Linked DNA regions of Blastopirellula marina. The protein of the gene in region 1 interacts with the protein of each later gene in a pairwise test. Links are inferred from orthologs where the notes say so. Each region holds a gene or a part of one and is shown in the gene's direction. Other genes may lie near its edges.

Region 1 (7,462 bases):
GTCACCGGCAACGATCAGGTCTACTTCAACGGCTCGGATCAGACGTTTACGGTGTACAAGGGAGACGTCCTGTTTGGCTACGTCTATCTCGACCCGAAGAATCCACCGAAGGAAGTCATGTTCCAGTGGAATAACGGGGGCTGGGACCAACGCGCATTCTGGGGCGAAGACCTCATTCCCTACGGCAACACCGGCAAAACCAAGCATCGCATCGGTGATCTGCCAGAAGCTGGCAAGTGGGTTCGCCTGGAAGTGCCGATCGAAAAGGTTGGCTTGAAAGAAGGGGATAAAGTCAACGGCTGGGCATTCACTCAGTGGGACGGCACCGTTTATTGGGACAAGGCCGGCTACGTGACCAAACACGGCAAGCAGCCACAGTTCAAGTCGCTGCAGTCGTGGACCGAGTTCGCCGCCAAGTCGCCAGCTTCCCTTAACCCTGAGAACAAGCAGGTCACCGAGATCCTGAAGAAAGAAGCCGACAAGCGAAGCGAAGACGAAGCGAAAGCTCTCCGCGGCTACTTTCTGGAATTTGTCTGCCAGGACACGCAAGAGACCTTCAATAAACTACGTGGCGAGTTGAAGGCGATGACCGACAAGCAGACCGATCTGAAGAAGACTTCGCCGACGACGCTGGTCTACAAAGAAGCTGCCAAGCCAGTTCCCTCGCATATCTTGATTCGGGGCGAATACGATCAGATCGGTGAAGAAGTCCCGCGCGATGTGCCGGCCTTCTTGCCACCCATGACCGAAGAAATGCCCAAAGACCGACTCGGTCTGGCCATGTGGCTCTTGGATCCAAATCATCCGTTGACGGCCCGCGTGACGGTAAACCGTTACTGGCAGCATGTTTTTGGCGTGGGCCTGGTGAAAACTTCTGAGGACTTCGGTTCTCAGGGAAGCGTTCCTAGCCATCCGCAACTGCTGGACAACCTGGCCATCGAGTTCCGCGAGAATGGCTGGGATATCAAGCAGTTGATGAAGCGGTTGGTGATGACATCGGCCTATCGCCAGTCGTCGAAGCTAACGCCAGAACTGCTGAAGAAGGATCCCGAAAACCGACTGCTGGCTCGTGGTCCTCGGTATCGTTTGGACGCCGAAGTACTCCGCGATCAGGCCCTCGCATTCAGCGGTTTGCTGGTCGATAAAATAGGCGGTCCATCGGTTAAGCCTCCGCAGCCAGACGGGCTGTGGAAAGCGGTCGGCTATTCCGGCAGCAACACGGTGCAGTTCAAAGCGGACGAAGGGCACGAGAAAGTGCATCGTCGTACGCTCTACACGTTCATCAAGCGAACGGCCTTGGCACCGCAGATGAGCACCTTCGATGCTCCTAATCGCGAGTCGTGCACCGTCCGTCGCGAACGCACCAACACGCCGCTTCAGGCCTTGTTGCTGATGAACGATCCGCAGTACGTCGAAGCAGCCGTTGCCATGGCCAAACGCGTGATGGACGAAGGGGGCTCGGACCCCGTTTCCAAGGTGAACTACCTGGTAACACTGTGCGTGTTGAACCAGGAAAACGAAGTTCAAAAGAAAGAGCTTGAAGCGTTGTATTTCGATAGTCTTACCTACTTCCAGAAAAACCCGGAAGCCACCAGCAAGTTGGTTGGCAAGGACGAGACCCCAGCAGAATTAGCGGCCTGGGCGATTGTGTGCAATACGATACTCAACCTCGACGAAGTCGTTATCCAACGCTAATTCCCTCCTACCCCGCGAAACGTATCAAGGACCTATTCGATGGATCCTCAGAGCGAATATATCCAAGCGATCACCCGCCGCCACTTCTTTCAGAAGGGGGCCCTTGGGCTAGGTGCCGCGGCGCTGGCCTCGATGACCGATCTGCCGGCCCAGGCAGCGAAGCTTCCCAGTTCTGGCATTGGCGGTCTGCCCAATCTGCCCCACTTCGCCCCCAAAGCGAAGCGGGCCATCTACTTGTTCATGGCCGGTGCTCCGTGCCAGATGGACTTGTTCGACTACAAGCCGCAAATGAACGAGTGGTACGACAAAGATCTTCCTGAATCAATCCGGCAGGGGCAACGTCTCACGACGATGACCTCTGGTCAGAAGCGTTTTCCGATCGCTCCTTCCAAGTTCAAGTTTTCCCCCTACGGTGAAAACGGCACGATGATTAGCGAGCTGTTGCCGTACCATGGAAAGATGGTCGACGACATCGCGATCGTAAAGTCGCTCCATACCGAGGCTATCAACCACGACCCGGCCATCACGTACATCTGCACCGGCAACCAACTGCCTGGCCGACCCAGTTTGGGCTCGTGGCTCAGCTATGGTCTTGGTTCGATGAACGAGAACCTTCCGACCTTCGTCGTGATGACACCCAACTGGAGCGGTCGCAAGGAAGCCCAGGCACTTTATAACCGCCTGTGGGGAGCCGGCTTCCTGCCGTCGAAGCATTCGGCGGTCACGCTGCGCAAGTCAGGCGACCCGATCTTGTTCCTGTCGAATCCCGAAGGAATCGATAGCTCACTCCGCCGGCGAATGCTCGATAGCGTTTCCAAGATCAACCAAGAAACCTATCGGCTTTCAGGCGATCCTGAAACACAATCGCGAATCTCGCAGTACGAGATGGCGTTCCGCATGCAGTCCTCGGTGCCGGACCTGGTCGATTTGAAGCAAGAAACGCAAGCGACGCTCGATATGTACGGCCCGGAAGTCACCAAGCCCGGGACGTTTGCGGCCAGCTGTTTGCTGGCCCGGCGTATGGTTGAACGGGACGTACGCTTTGTACAGATCTTCCATCGCGGTTGGGATCAGCACGGGAACGTGGCTCGCGATCTTCCGGCTCAGGCCAAAGATGTCGATCAAGCCGCGTGGGCATTGATTCAAGATCTGAAGATGCGCGGCATGCTGGACGATACGCTGGTCGTCTGGGGTGGCGAGTTCGGCCGCACGATCTACAGCCAAGGTGGATTGTCGAAAGAAAACTACGGCCGCGACCATCATCCGCGTTGTTTCACCGTCTGGATGGCTGGCGGTGGCGTGAAGCCTGGCGTGGTGCATGGCGAAACGGACGACTTCAGCTACAACATCGTCAAAGATCCGGTCCACATTGCTGACTTGAACGCGACGATCCTGCACTGTCTGGGGATCGATCATCGCCGACTGTCGATCCCGTTCCAGGGGCTCGATGTCCGACTAACCGGGGTCGAAGAGCGACACCCGGTCAAAGAGTTGCTGATCTAGCCTGGATCAGAGTTTTGTTCTGATCTAAGCCGCCGACGATTATCCTTTTGGTCATTCGCTCGCCTAAGAAGAGGAGAGCCACGGTTTGCCACGGGAGGCAAGCGAATGTCCAATTGTTTGCCACGGTTCGCCGGCGGCTGGGGCAGGCATGGGGGCGATACCACCCGCCGTGCTATTTAGCCCGGCTGATGTACATCGGAATCTTCAACTCTGGTTGCGAAGATTCAATCATCTCTTTGGCACGATCTCTCGCGTCGACCAGCTTGCTTCCTTCCGAAGGAGCAGTGATCTGGCGAAACTGCGTAGCCAGTTGTTCGACCGCTGGCTGCATCAGAACGATCTCGGCCAGCTGCGATCGCAGGTCGCTCGAGCTACCCAGGACAGCAACCATCGTCTTGTTCAGGCCTGTCACCAGGTCGACATTCTCTACCAGGGCTGGCACACAATCGTCCAGGCGGACCACCTGATCTTCGATCTGGTCGATCTTGTGCAGGTTCTCTTGTGCCTTGGAGATCTTTTCTTCCTGCGAGTTCAGGAAGTTCACCAGCCAGGCCAGTTCGTCCATGTTCTTGGTCGCCGAAGTGGTTTCCTTTCGCACGTCTTTGATGCGAGTGTTCAGACGAATTGCTTCGTACGACAGTTCGGTAGCGGCATCCAGCGTATCGGCCAGCTTCTGCACCTGCAGATCCATCGACTTCTGGTTGTCCAGAATTGATTGCACCTGTGCCAGAACGAGGTTGGACTGCTCGGTGTCGATCGCCAACTGCTGTACGCGGTTTTGGTTATGGGCCAGCGAATCGATGGCACGATCGGTAGCGTCCGACTGGGCGGCCAGGTCGCAGATGGCGTTCTGCAGCTTCCAGTGATTGTCCACCGTGGCGGTTAGTTCCGGCATCAGGCACTGTTGGTTAATCAGTTGCTGCTGAACCAGTTCCATCGACGAAAGCGCGTCCTTCGCTTTGTAGATGTCAACTCCGCTACGTCCAAGTCGAGCGGCCAGCGATTCGAGTTCGTCGACACGCTTCTGAGCAGCGGTCAGCTTCAGCGTGGCCTTGTCCAGGTCGGACTGCATGTTGCTGAGCTTGGCGGCCGTTGCATCGACCGTATTCAGCTTGGCCGACAGGCGAGCGATTTCGTCGTGCAGGCGATCCGACCGCTGGATGGTCTGACCTGCTTTGTAGAGCTTGCTGCTCTGATCTTCCAGGCGTGCCAGAAGCGAGTTGGTTCGCTGAGTGGCATCGTTGAACCCGGTCAGTTGATTGAGCGGGTGGTGGGTTGCTTTGACTTCTTTTTCAACTTGAGCGAGTTGCTTTACCAAGTCTTGCTGCAGCCAGAACTGGTTGGCTGCGATACCTACCGCGATTCCTAAAACGAGACAGAAACCGCCGACGATACCTGGGTTCCGCATAGCCCAGCCATAATCGGTATCATCCACATAATGATCATTAATCGGCATATGAATCTCCTCCGTGTTTAATTGGCAACGTCCGTGCTCCTCGTGAGCACTAATGTTATCGAAACACGCACCGTCTTCGGAAAAGTCATCCATCCACGATTCCCAAAGGTTTACTAGCACGCCGCACCCATCACCCAAATAACCCACACAGCCTGAACGTTATGTTAAGGGTGAATCAATCTCTTTACGTAGTCCTTAAACTCGCTGAATATGGGTGGGTGGAAGGGTTGCAACCCGCCTAAAAAGAACATGCGCCAAGCTTTGTCTGGTCACGAAGTGACCAATTCTGCGCATCGTTATAAGCTGCGTTTGTGTTGCAAGGTTGTGATAAGTTATTGAAAAATAGGTGTGCAAGTTGTAGTAACGCCTTGTGTCGCAAGACGTTTATTGCTCGACAAGAATCAAGCATTCGTGCCCTGTTTTTCCGCGAGTGCCTATTTGGCGGCCTCATACTCGACAAGCGTAACCTCCAAACAACTGGCTAAGCTTGTCAGTTCGTCTTCCATGATCGATCGCGCTTTGTCCTGGCGAAAACCGCCAGAGCCGCTGCCAAGAATCGGGAACGCGATCGTGCGGAATTGTTTTTCTTCTGCCAGACGCATCGCGTTTTGCACGCTGTGGCGAATGGAATACTCCGAGGCACGCCAAAGCATGTTGATACCGGCGACATGGATGATCCCGCGATAGGGCAGCTTGCCGGCGGTCGTAAAGACCGCTTGGCCTAAAGCAATGGGGCCAAGCTTTGCCAGTTCATGGAAAGGAGCGTCCCCCGCTTTTCGCTTGATAGCCCCCGATACTCCTTGCGGCAGTAACAGCCACCAGGGAATGATGTTACGGTTCCAGGCATTCACAATCACCTCGACATCTTGCTGCAGAAGGTCGCCTTGTACGATCTGGGTTGGCATTATCGTTCGCCTTGGTGGAATTGGGCCTAATTCTTTTCTACATAACCAGTTAGTTTCCCCCAAGCCGAGATTGAGCCCGATCCCTTCCCACAGTATGCTGAACCTATCGCCCCGTACGATATTTTATGCCCATTGGGCACTGCCTGGGATGAATCGATGAAAGTTGCCAAGAATACGGTCGTTTCCATTACCTACACCCTGAAAGATTCCGAAGGGAATCTGATCGATTCGGCCGATGCGTCGGATCCGCTTGCTTATTTGCATGGCGTTGGGAATTTGATTCCTGGAATGGAAAAGGCGCTCGACGACCGTGACAACGGCGAGACCTTCCAGGTCGTCATTCCGCCGGAAGAAGGCTACGGCATGTTCGACGAAGAGCTGATCTGGGAACTGGAAAAAGACCAGTTTGCCGAGCTGGGCGAGGTCGAAGAAGGTCTGCAGTTCGTTCTTGAGACCGAAGACGATCAGGTCCTGGTCACTGTCGTCGACATCAAAGACGACGTGGTCATCGTCGATGGCAATCACGAACTGGCCGATGAAACGCTCTATTTCGACATCACCGTCGTCGACGTGCGCGAAGCGACGCCTGAAGAGCTTGAGCACGGCCACGCGCACGGTCCTGGTAGCGCACACGATCACGACCACGGTTAGTCGCCCGCCGGTGGTGCCGTGTTGTCAGGCCGCTCCCTTAGCGGTAACCTCCTGGGATTGCTTGTCATGGGGCGCAATCTCCAGTAGGCCGGATCAACTCAAGCACACCAGCACAAATCATGGGCTATCGAACTCTCCGAGCCTGCGTCGATGATCTCCGTCGCGCAGGCCATCTGTTAGTGGTCGAAGACGTTGTCGACGCACGCCTGGAAATCGCCGAGATCCAGCGCCGCGTCTATGCCAACAACGGCCCTGCCATTCTGTTTGCGAGCGTCAAGGATTGCCGCTTTCCGATGGTGGGCAATCTGTTTGGTTCGATCGAGCGTGCCCGCTTCATCTTTCGCGACACGCTGGAAACCGTGAAGCGACTGATCGAACTGAAGATCGATCCGAACCAACTGCTGAAATCACCGCTGCGGTACGCGTACGCGCCACTGGGTGCTCTTTCGATGCTCCCCAAAAAGGTCCGCAGCGGGCCCATCTTCCAAAACGAAATCAAGCTGACCGATCTGCCCAAGCTAGTCTCGTGGCCCGACGACGGCGGACCGTACGTGACCCTTCCTCAGGTCTACACCGAGGACCCACGCCACGGCGGGCTGAATCACTCGAACCTGGGCATGTACCGTATGCAGATCGCTGGCAACGAGTATGACCCTGCCAGCGAAGTTGGCTTGCACTATCAGATTCATCGTGGCATCGGCGTGCATCACGCCGCCGCAATTGCCAAGGGAGAGCCGCTACGGGTGAACATCTTCGTCGGCGGAAATCCGGCTATGACGCTGGCCGCCGTGATGCCGCTGCCTGAGGGGCTTTCCGAACTCGGTTTCGCCGGGGCCCTGGCCGGGCACCGCATTCCCATGGCCACCGCGCGCACCAAGCTACCCATCTACGCTGAGGCTGACTTCTGCATCAGCGGCACCATTCATGCTGGCGAAGAAAAGCCCGAAGGCCCCTTCGGCGACCACCTCGGCTATTACAGCTTGAAGCACTTGTTCCCGACCATGCGGGTCGACAAGGTCTATCACCGCGACGGAGCCATCTGGCCCTTCACGGTCGTCGGCAGACCACCCCAGGAAGACACAACCTTCGGCGAGCTGATCCACGAAATCACCGGACCGGTCATTCCCACCGTGCTGCCTGGCGTGAAGGAAGTTCACGCGGTCGATGCCTCCGGCGTCCACCCGCTACTGCTGGCAATCGGCAGCGAACGCTACGTTCCATACGAAGAACGATGCCGTCCGAAAGAACTGAT
Region 2 (6,111 bases), on another replicon or contig:
AAACGCTTGTCGATCGTCATCGTTTACTGCTGAAGAGGTGAGGAATGTCCGGCAGATTCCTCTTCTGCTGCGTCAGAAGATGGAGCAAGGAGGCCGAGGTTTTGCCGATGAGCAGGATATGCCAAATTGCCCTGATGGCCGGGACCTCGATACGGATGATATTCGAAACCTGCTGGTACACAACCTAGAACATCCCCGGTGGGAGAATGTCGCCCAGCGATGCCTATCTTGCGCGAACTGTACACTCGTGTGTCCCACTTGCTTCTGTTCGTCGATAGAAGACGTAACCGATTTGGCTGGTGAGCATATCGAGCGAGAACGGAGTTGGGGGTCCTGCTTTACGGCTGAGCACTCCTACATGAACTCTGGTATCGTGAGGAACTCGACACGTTCACGGTATCGGCAGTGGTTAGTTCACAAGTTGGCCACATGGATCGATCAATTTGATACCTCGGGTTGTGTCGGTTGTGGACGCTGCATTACCTGGTGCCCTGTCGGCATTGATCTGACCCAGGAAGTTGCTGCGATTCGAGGAGACCAACCATGAGTGCTACCCCGCAGTCGATGCGTGGCACCAATCCTTGGACGCCCCGGCCCTTTCGTATTGAAGGGATCATTGCTGAATTAACCAGCGTCTGGACCTTCTGTTTAAGTCCCGAGGAGGGAGACTCGCCTTCGTTCCAGCCAGGACAGTTCAACATGCTTTATGTTCCCGGGTTTGGCGAAGCGGCGATCTCGATCAGTTCTAGCACTTACGATATCCCTCAATTACAGCACACGTTTCGTGCCGTCGGTAACGTCACAGGTGCCCTCTCGCGACTCCGTGAAGGAGATCAGATTGGGGTCCGCGGCCCTTTTGGTAATTCTTGGCCGGTGATGCAATTGCCGGGTAAGAACGTCATCTTCGTAGCTGGGGGAATTGGACTGGCACCCCTGAGGCCAGTGATCGAGTATACCCTTCAGAATCGTACTGAATATGAAAAGCTTAAGTTGATTTATGGCGCGAAGTCACCTGATGTCCTGCTATACCGAAGGGAGTTCTCGCGATGGACGGACGCAGGCCTGGAAATAGAAGTAACCGTCGACCGTGGAACACCACACTGGCAGGGGCATATCGGCGTGGTCACCGAAATCATGCGGCCGTTTCCCGGAGATCCCGAGCAGACCCAGGTTCTGGTCTGTGGGCCAGAGGTGATGATGCGATTCGTCGCACGCGAGGCAATCTCTCTGGGGGTTCCTCCTGCCCAGGTGTTTTTGTCGCTTGAGCGGAATATGAAATGCGCAATGGGGATGTGCGGCGTATGTCAGTTTGGCCCCGAATTCATCTGCAAAGATGGTCCTGTGTTCCCCTTTAACCGAATTCAACAATACCTACGGTTGGAGGATCTCTAATGGTCAATAAGACGAAACTGGCGGTATTCAAGTTTGCTTCCTGCGATGGGTGCCAGTTATCGCTATTGGACTGTGAGGACGAGTTGCTTTCCGTCGCAGACGCAGTCGATATTGCCTACTTTTTAGAAGCTCGCTCGCGACGTGTGGAAGGGCCCTATGATGTCGGTCTCGTGGAAGGATCCATCACAACTCCAGGTGATGTGGGGCGAATCCAGGAAGTACGGCGCGCCTGCAAATACCTAGTCACTATCGGTGCATGCGCGACAGCCGGAGGGATTCAAGCACTTCGAAATTGGGCCAACGTGGATGATTTCTTCCGGCATGTCTATGCCCATCCCGAGTTCATTTCCACGTTGAATACAAGTACGCCGATATCGGATCACGTAGCAGTGGACTTTGAACTGCGAGGCTGTCCTATTAGTAAGCATCAATTGATCGAGCTTCTTACTGCTCTCGTCCATCACAAGAAGCCCACGACACCGACCCACAGTGTATGCGTCGAATGTAAGAAGCGTGGGACCGTTTGTGTGGCTGTCGCTCAAGGTATTGCCTGCCTGGGTCCTCTTACACAAGCCGGTTGCGGAGATCTGCACACAGGACGAGGAGCGATCTGCCCCGCGTGCAACCGTGAGTGCTTTGGATGCTTTGGACCCCAGGACCAAGTCAATGGAGCTAGCCTGACGAAATTTTATCAGCAGAAAGGCATTCCCCGTCAGACGCTGGTCCAGCTGACACGGAACTTTAGTGGCTACGCTCCAGAGTTTCGGCAGACAAGCGACTCCCTGGAAGAGCAAGAGGAGTCACCATGACTTCCGAGGAAGAACCACAGCCGACCGAACGCCGAACGATCGAGGTGAAGGCAATCTCTCGTGTTGAGGGAGAAGGCCGACTTCACCTGCGTGTTCGTGGCAATGTCATAGAGCACGTTGAATTAAACATATACGAGCCTCCAAGGTTCTTTGAAAGCTTTCTTCGCGGACGTCAGATTCACGAAGTTCCCGATATTACCGCACGTATCTGCGGTATATGCCCAGTCGCCTACCAGATGAGCTCTTGTCATGCGCTAGAAAAGGCGTTGGGGATTAACGTTTCGCCAGAGATTCGTCTCTTGAGGCGGTTGTTGTACTGCGGTGAATGGATCGAAAGCCACGTGCTGCACATTTACCTTCTGCATGCCCCAGATTTTTTGGGATACGAGAGCGGTATCTCGATGGCTGTCGATCATCGAGAAAAGGTGGAACGTGGTCTGGAGTTAAAGAAGATCGGCAACGATCTACTTGAGGTTCTCGGCGGCCGAGCCATTCATCCTGTCAACATAACAGTAGGGGGATTCTACCGCGCGCCGAGCGTGCGAGACCTGAAGGCGTTACTCCCTCGGCTCGAATGGGGACTGCAAGCAGCACTGGAGACGGTGCATTGGGTCAGCAAGTTTGAATTTCCTGATTTCACGTGGGACTATGATTTAGTTTCATTACATCATGAAGACGAGTATCCTCTGAATGAGGGCCAGGTTGCTTCATCGTCGGGAGCGATGATTCCAATCGAAGACTACGAGAATCATTTTCAGGAACGGCATGTGGAGCATAGTACGGCGCTATACAGTGTAAAGGCTCCTGATAATCACTTCTATTTGACAGGCCCGTTGGCGCGATTGAATAACTGCCATGACAAGCTTTCACCGATCTGTTTGAAAGTGTTTGATCAAACCGGCTTGACCCTGCCATTGAGAAATAACTTTCAAAGTATCGTGGCCAGGGCGTTGGAAGTGGTCTATGCCTTTGACGAGGCAATTCGAATTGTGAAAGCTTATCAGGTCGAGGTTGTTCCTTCGCGTACCCCTTTTGAACTTCGTCCAGGCGAAGGTTGCCATGCTACCGAGGCACCGCGTGGACTGTTATATCATCGATACCGCATTGGAGAGGATCACCTCATAGCTGAGGCCAAAATTGTTCCACCCACGTCACAGAACCAAGGGCAAATCGAGTCAGACTTACGAAGCTATCTTCCACAACTTTTGTCGCTTGAGAGTGAAGAGATTGCCGAAAAATCAGAGCATCTCATCCGAAATTATGACCCCTGTATTAGTTGCGCGACCCATTTTCTGAAGATGACTATTGACTGGAATTCAGATTCCGCCAAATGACGGATAAGGAAGAAACATCATATGTCGACTGAGACTATTTCCGTTAATCAAGATATCCGCACACTGCGGCGCGAGGCTGCCGAGGCTTTTCAAATGCGAATGCAAGATCAGGGAACCTATGTGGTCCGCCTACTTTCATCGCCCGGTTCTGGTAAGACGACACTTTTGGAAGAAACCACGAAACGTTTAGGAAAGGAGTACCGCGTAGGCATCTTGGTGGGGGACATTGCCACGAATCGTGACGCTGAACGACTGTCTCCATTGGCCACAACGGCGCAAATAACAACCGGTGGGGCCTGTCATTTGGAACTACCACTGGTTGAAAAGATCTTACCGCAGTTAGGCCAAAGCTCTTTCGAGTTTCTCTTTATCGAAGACGTGGGAAACCTGGTGTGTCCTGCTTCTCACGACCTGGGAGAGCATCTCCGAACGCTTGTTTTAAGCACAACCGAAGGAGACGATAAGCCGGGTAAGTACCCCAAAGCATTCCGAACCAGCCAGGCTGTGGTGATTAACAAAATCGATCTGTTGCCCTATGTTCCATTTTCGGTCGAAAGAGCAATGGCCGACGCTCGCGACGTCCATGGTGATATAGACTTCTTTCCCATGTCAGCATTGTCAGGAGAAGGAGTCGAATTGTGGTGTGACTACCTGCGTTTGCTTCGGAATAAGATGATGTCAAAGTGTGCCAATAGCATTCCCGAGTAGGACTGGCTTGCAATGCTTAGGGCCATCGGCCAAACAATGTGCAAGACTTCAGCGGTTGTTGCCGAGGATATTGTTCTTCGGGGACGCCTGCAAGGAATAGGGGTACGTCCTGCGATCTTTCGTTTGGCTACCGAGCTTGGTTTGGTTGGGATGGTACGTAACACCCCTCAAGGCATCTCGATTCACGTAGAAGGTACTCCGCAGCAGACGGCTCTTTTTAGGAGCTTGCTTCCGACATCCCTGCCTGACCAAGCAGAGGTCAGTGGCCAGCAGTATTGTGAGTCTTCGCCGGTCGGGAATCATCAATTTGAAATAGTCAAGGAAGACTCACGCGAGGCTATCGTGACTGATGTGCCGCTTGATGCTGCAGTTTGCCACGAATGCCTTGAAGAGGTTCGTCAGCCGGGAAATCGGCGATATCAGTACGCTTTCAATAGCTGTGCAAGATGTGGCCCCCGCTATACCGTTATTCGGCAGATGCCGTTCGAACGGGCAGATACCGCGATGGTCGATTTCCCCAGGTGTAACGAATGTGACGCAGAGTATCACTCCCCGGCTGATCGGCGGTTTCACGCCCAAACTATTTCGTGTTCGCAATGCGGGCCACGATTGTGGAGCATGACAGCCGATAGTCAGCGTTGTGACGATCAACAGGAAGCGCTCAATGAAGCGGCTCAGGCAGTGCTATGTGGGATGATCGTTGCAGTCAAAGGGGTTGGGGGGTACCAACTGATAGTTGATGCAACGAACCCTGACGCGGTAGAACGACTGCGACAGAGGAAAGGTCGGATCAGTAAACCGTTTGCCGTGATGATGCGAACTGCGATCGAGGTGAAGCAGGCTGCCTTTATCGATGACGCAGAAGAACGGGCTTTGTTGTCGGCAGCGAATCCGATTGTTCTGCTACAAGTTAAGGACGATACCGTTATCGCGAAGGGTGTATATCCAGATCTAAACACGGTTGGCATCATGCTACCGACCTCGCCTCTGCATGACCTGCTGTTAGAGCGAGTCGGGCGGCCTTTGATCTGCACAAGTGGCAACCGCGAAGGAACGCCGATAGCTTTTGAAGAGGAACAAGCAGAGGCAAGTTTAAAAGGAGTGTGCGACCTCTGGTTGCATCACAATCGTCCGATCGTTCGGCCTATCGATGATAGCGTTGTCAGGGTCATGGATGGGAGTTGTGTTACGCTGCGTTTGGCTCGTGGTATGGCTCCCCTTCGTTTTGATTTGGAAACAACGCAGACTCAAATTGCCTTGGGTGGACAACTCAAATCGTCGGTTGCATGGAGCCAAGGCGGCAGTGCATGTCTTAGTCCGCATATAAGCGACCTTGGCACATTATCAGGGCAAGAACGCTACTTGTGGCATATCGCGGATTGGCAATCACTTTATCGCTTTTCCGCCACTCGCGCTGCACATGATTGTCATCCAGATTATTTTACAAGCCATGCGGCATATCGTCTTTTTCCGGAAACGCAACCATTGCAGCATCATTACGCCCACGTGCTGGCGATGATGATTGAACACCAATTACTCGATCAAAAGGTGCTAGGCGTCGTTTGGGATGGTACCGGTTATGGAACAGATCGAACGATCTGGGGTGGCGAATTTTTCGTCGTCGATAGGACTGAGTGCACCCGGACAGCTCACCTGCGTTCCTTTGGTCTTCCTGGTGGCGAAGCGGCGATTTTTCAGCCGTGGCGAACTGCTTTGTCGCTGTTGAATCAGTTGGGATGGTCTGAATCCTTCGAAGCATTGTCCGTATTCGAGTCATTGCGTATGGATATGCGCCTCGTGAATCAAATTCTGGAAAGTAACCAGTTTTCGCCCGCCACAAGCAGTGGTGGCCGTCTCTTCGACGGTGT

The links. Proteins that work in one complex are often made in the same cells at the same time.
Region 2: the proteins of C5Y96_RS01840 (region 1) and hypB interact in binary tests that used the Escherichia coli proteins (3 or more experiments, as listed by UniProt). The link is inferred for Blastopirellula marina from one-to-one orthologs.

Annotation. Positions count from the first base shown.
Region 1 is NZ_PUIA01000014.1:113,826-121,287, forward strand. The notes cover bases 4,765-7,462. They hold C5Y96_RS01840 (peptidylprolyl isomerase), read left to right. Parts: upstream 4,765-5,715; coding sequence 5,716-6,210; downstream 6,211-7,462. Other genes in these bases: C5Y96_RS01835 (macro domain-containing protein), read right to left, coding at 5,089-5,559; C5Y96_RS01845 (UbiD family decarboxylase), read left to right, coding at 6,330-7,462. Outside these bases: C5Y96_RS01820 (PSD1 and planctomycete cytochrome C domain-containing protein), read left to right, coding at 1-1,695; C5Y96_RS01825 (DUF1501 domain-containing protein), read left to right, coding at 1,735-3,198; C5Y96_RS01830 (hypothetical protein), read right to left, coding at 3,371-4,654. UniProt on the Escherichia coli protein: Folding helper with both chaperone and peptidyl-prolyl cis-trans isomerase (PPIase) activities. Chaperone activity prevents aggregation of unfolded or partially folded proteins and promotes their correct folding.
Region 2 is NZ_PUIA01000074.1:53,072-59,182, forward strand. The notes cover bases 2,550-5,399. They hold hypB (hydrogenase nickel incorporation protein HypB), read left to right. Parts: upstream 2,550-3,556; coding sequence 3,557-4,243; downstream 4,244-5,399. Other genes in these bases: C5Y96_RS22710 (Ni/Fe hydrogenase subunit alpha), read left to right, coding at 2,550-3,535; hypF (carbamoyltransferase HypF), read left to right, coding at 4,280-5,399. In the rest of the region: C5Y96_RS22695 (4Fe-4S dicluster domain-containing protein), read left to right, coding at 1-547; C5Y96_RS22700 (FAD/NAD(P)-binding protein), read left to right, coding at 544-1,392; C5Y96_RS22705 (oxidoreductase), read left to right, coding at 1,392-2,201; more of C5Y96_RS22710, read left to right, coding at 2,198-2,549; more of hypF, read left to right, coding at 5,400-6,111. UniProt on the Escherichia coli protein: Involved in the maturation of [NiFe] hydrogenases. Required for nickel insertion into the metal center of the hydrogenase. Exhibits a low intrinsic GTPase activity, which is essential for nickel insertion.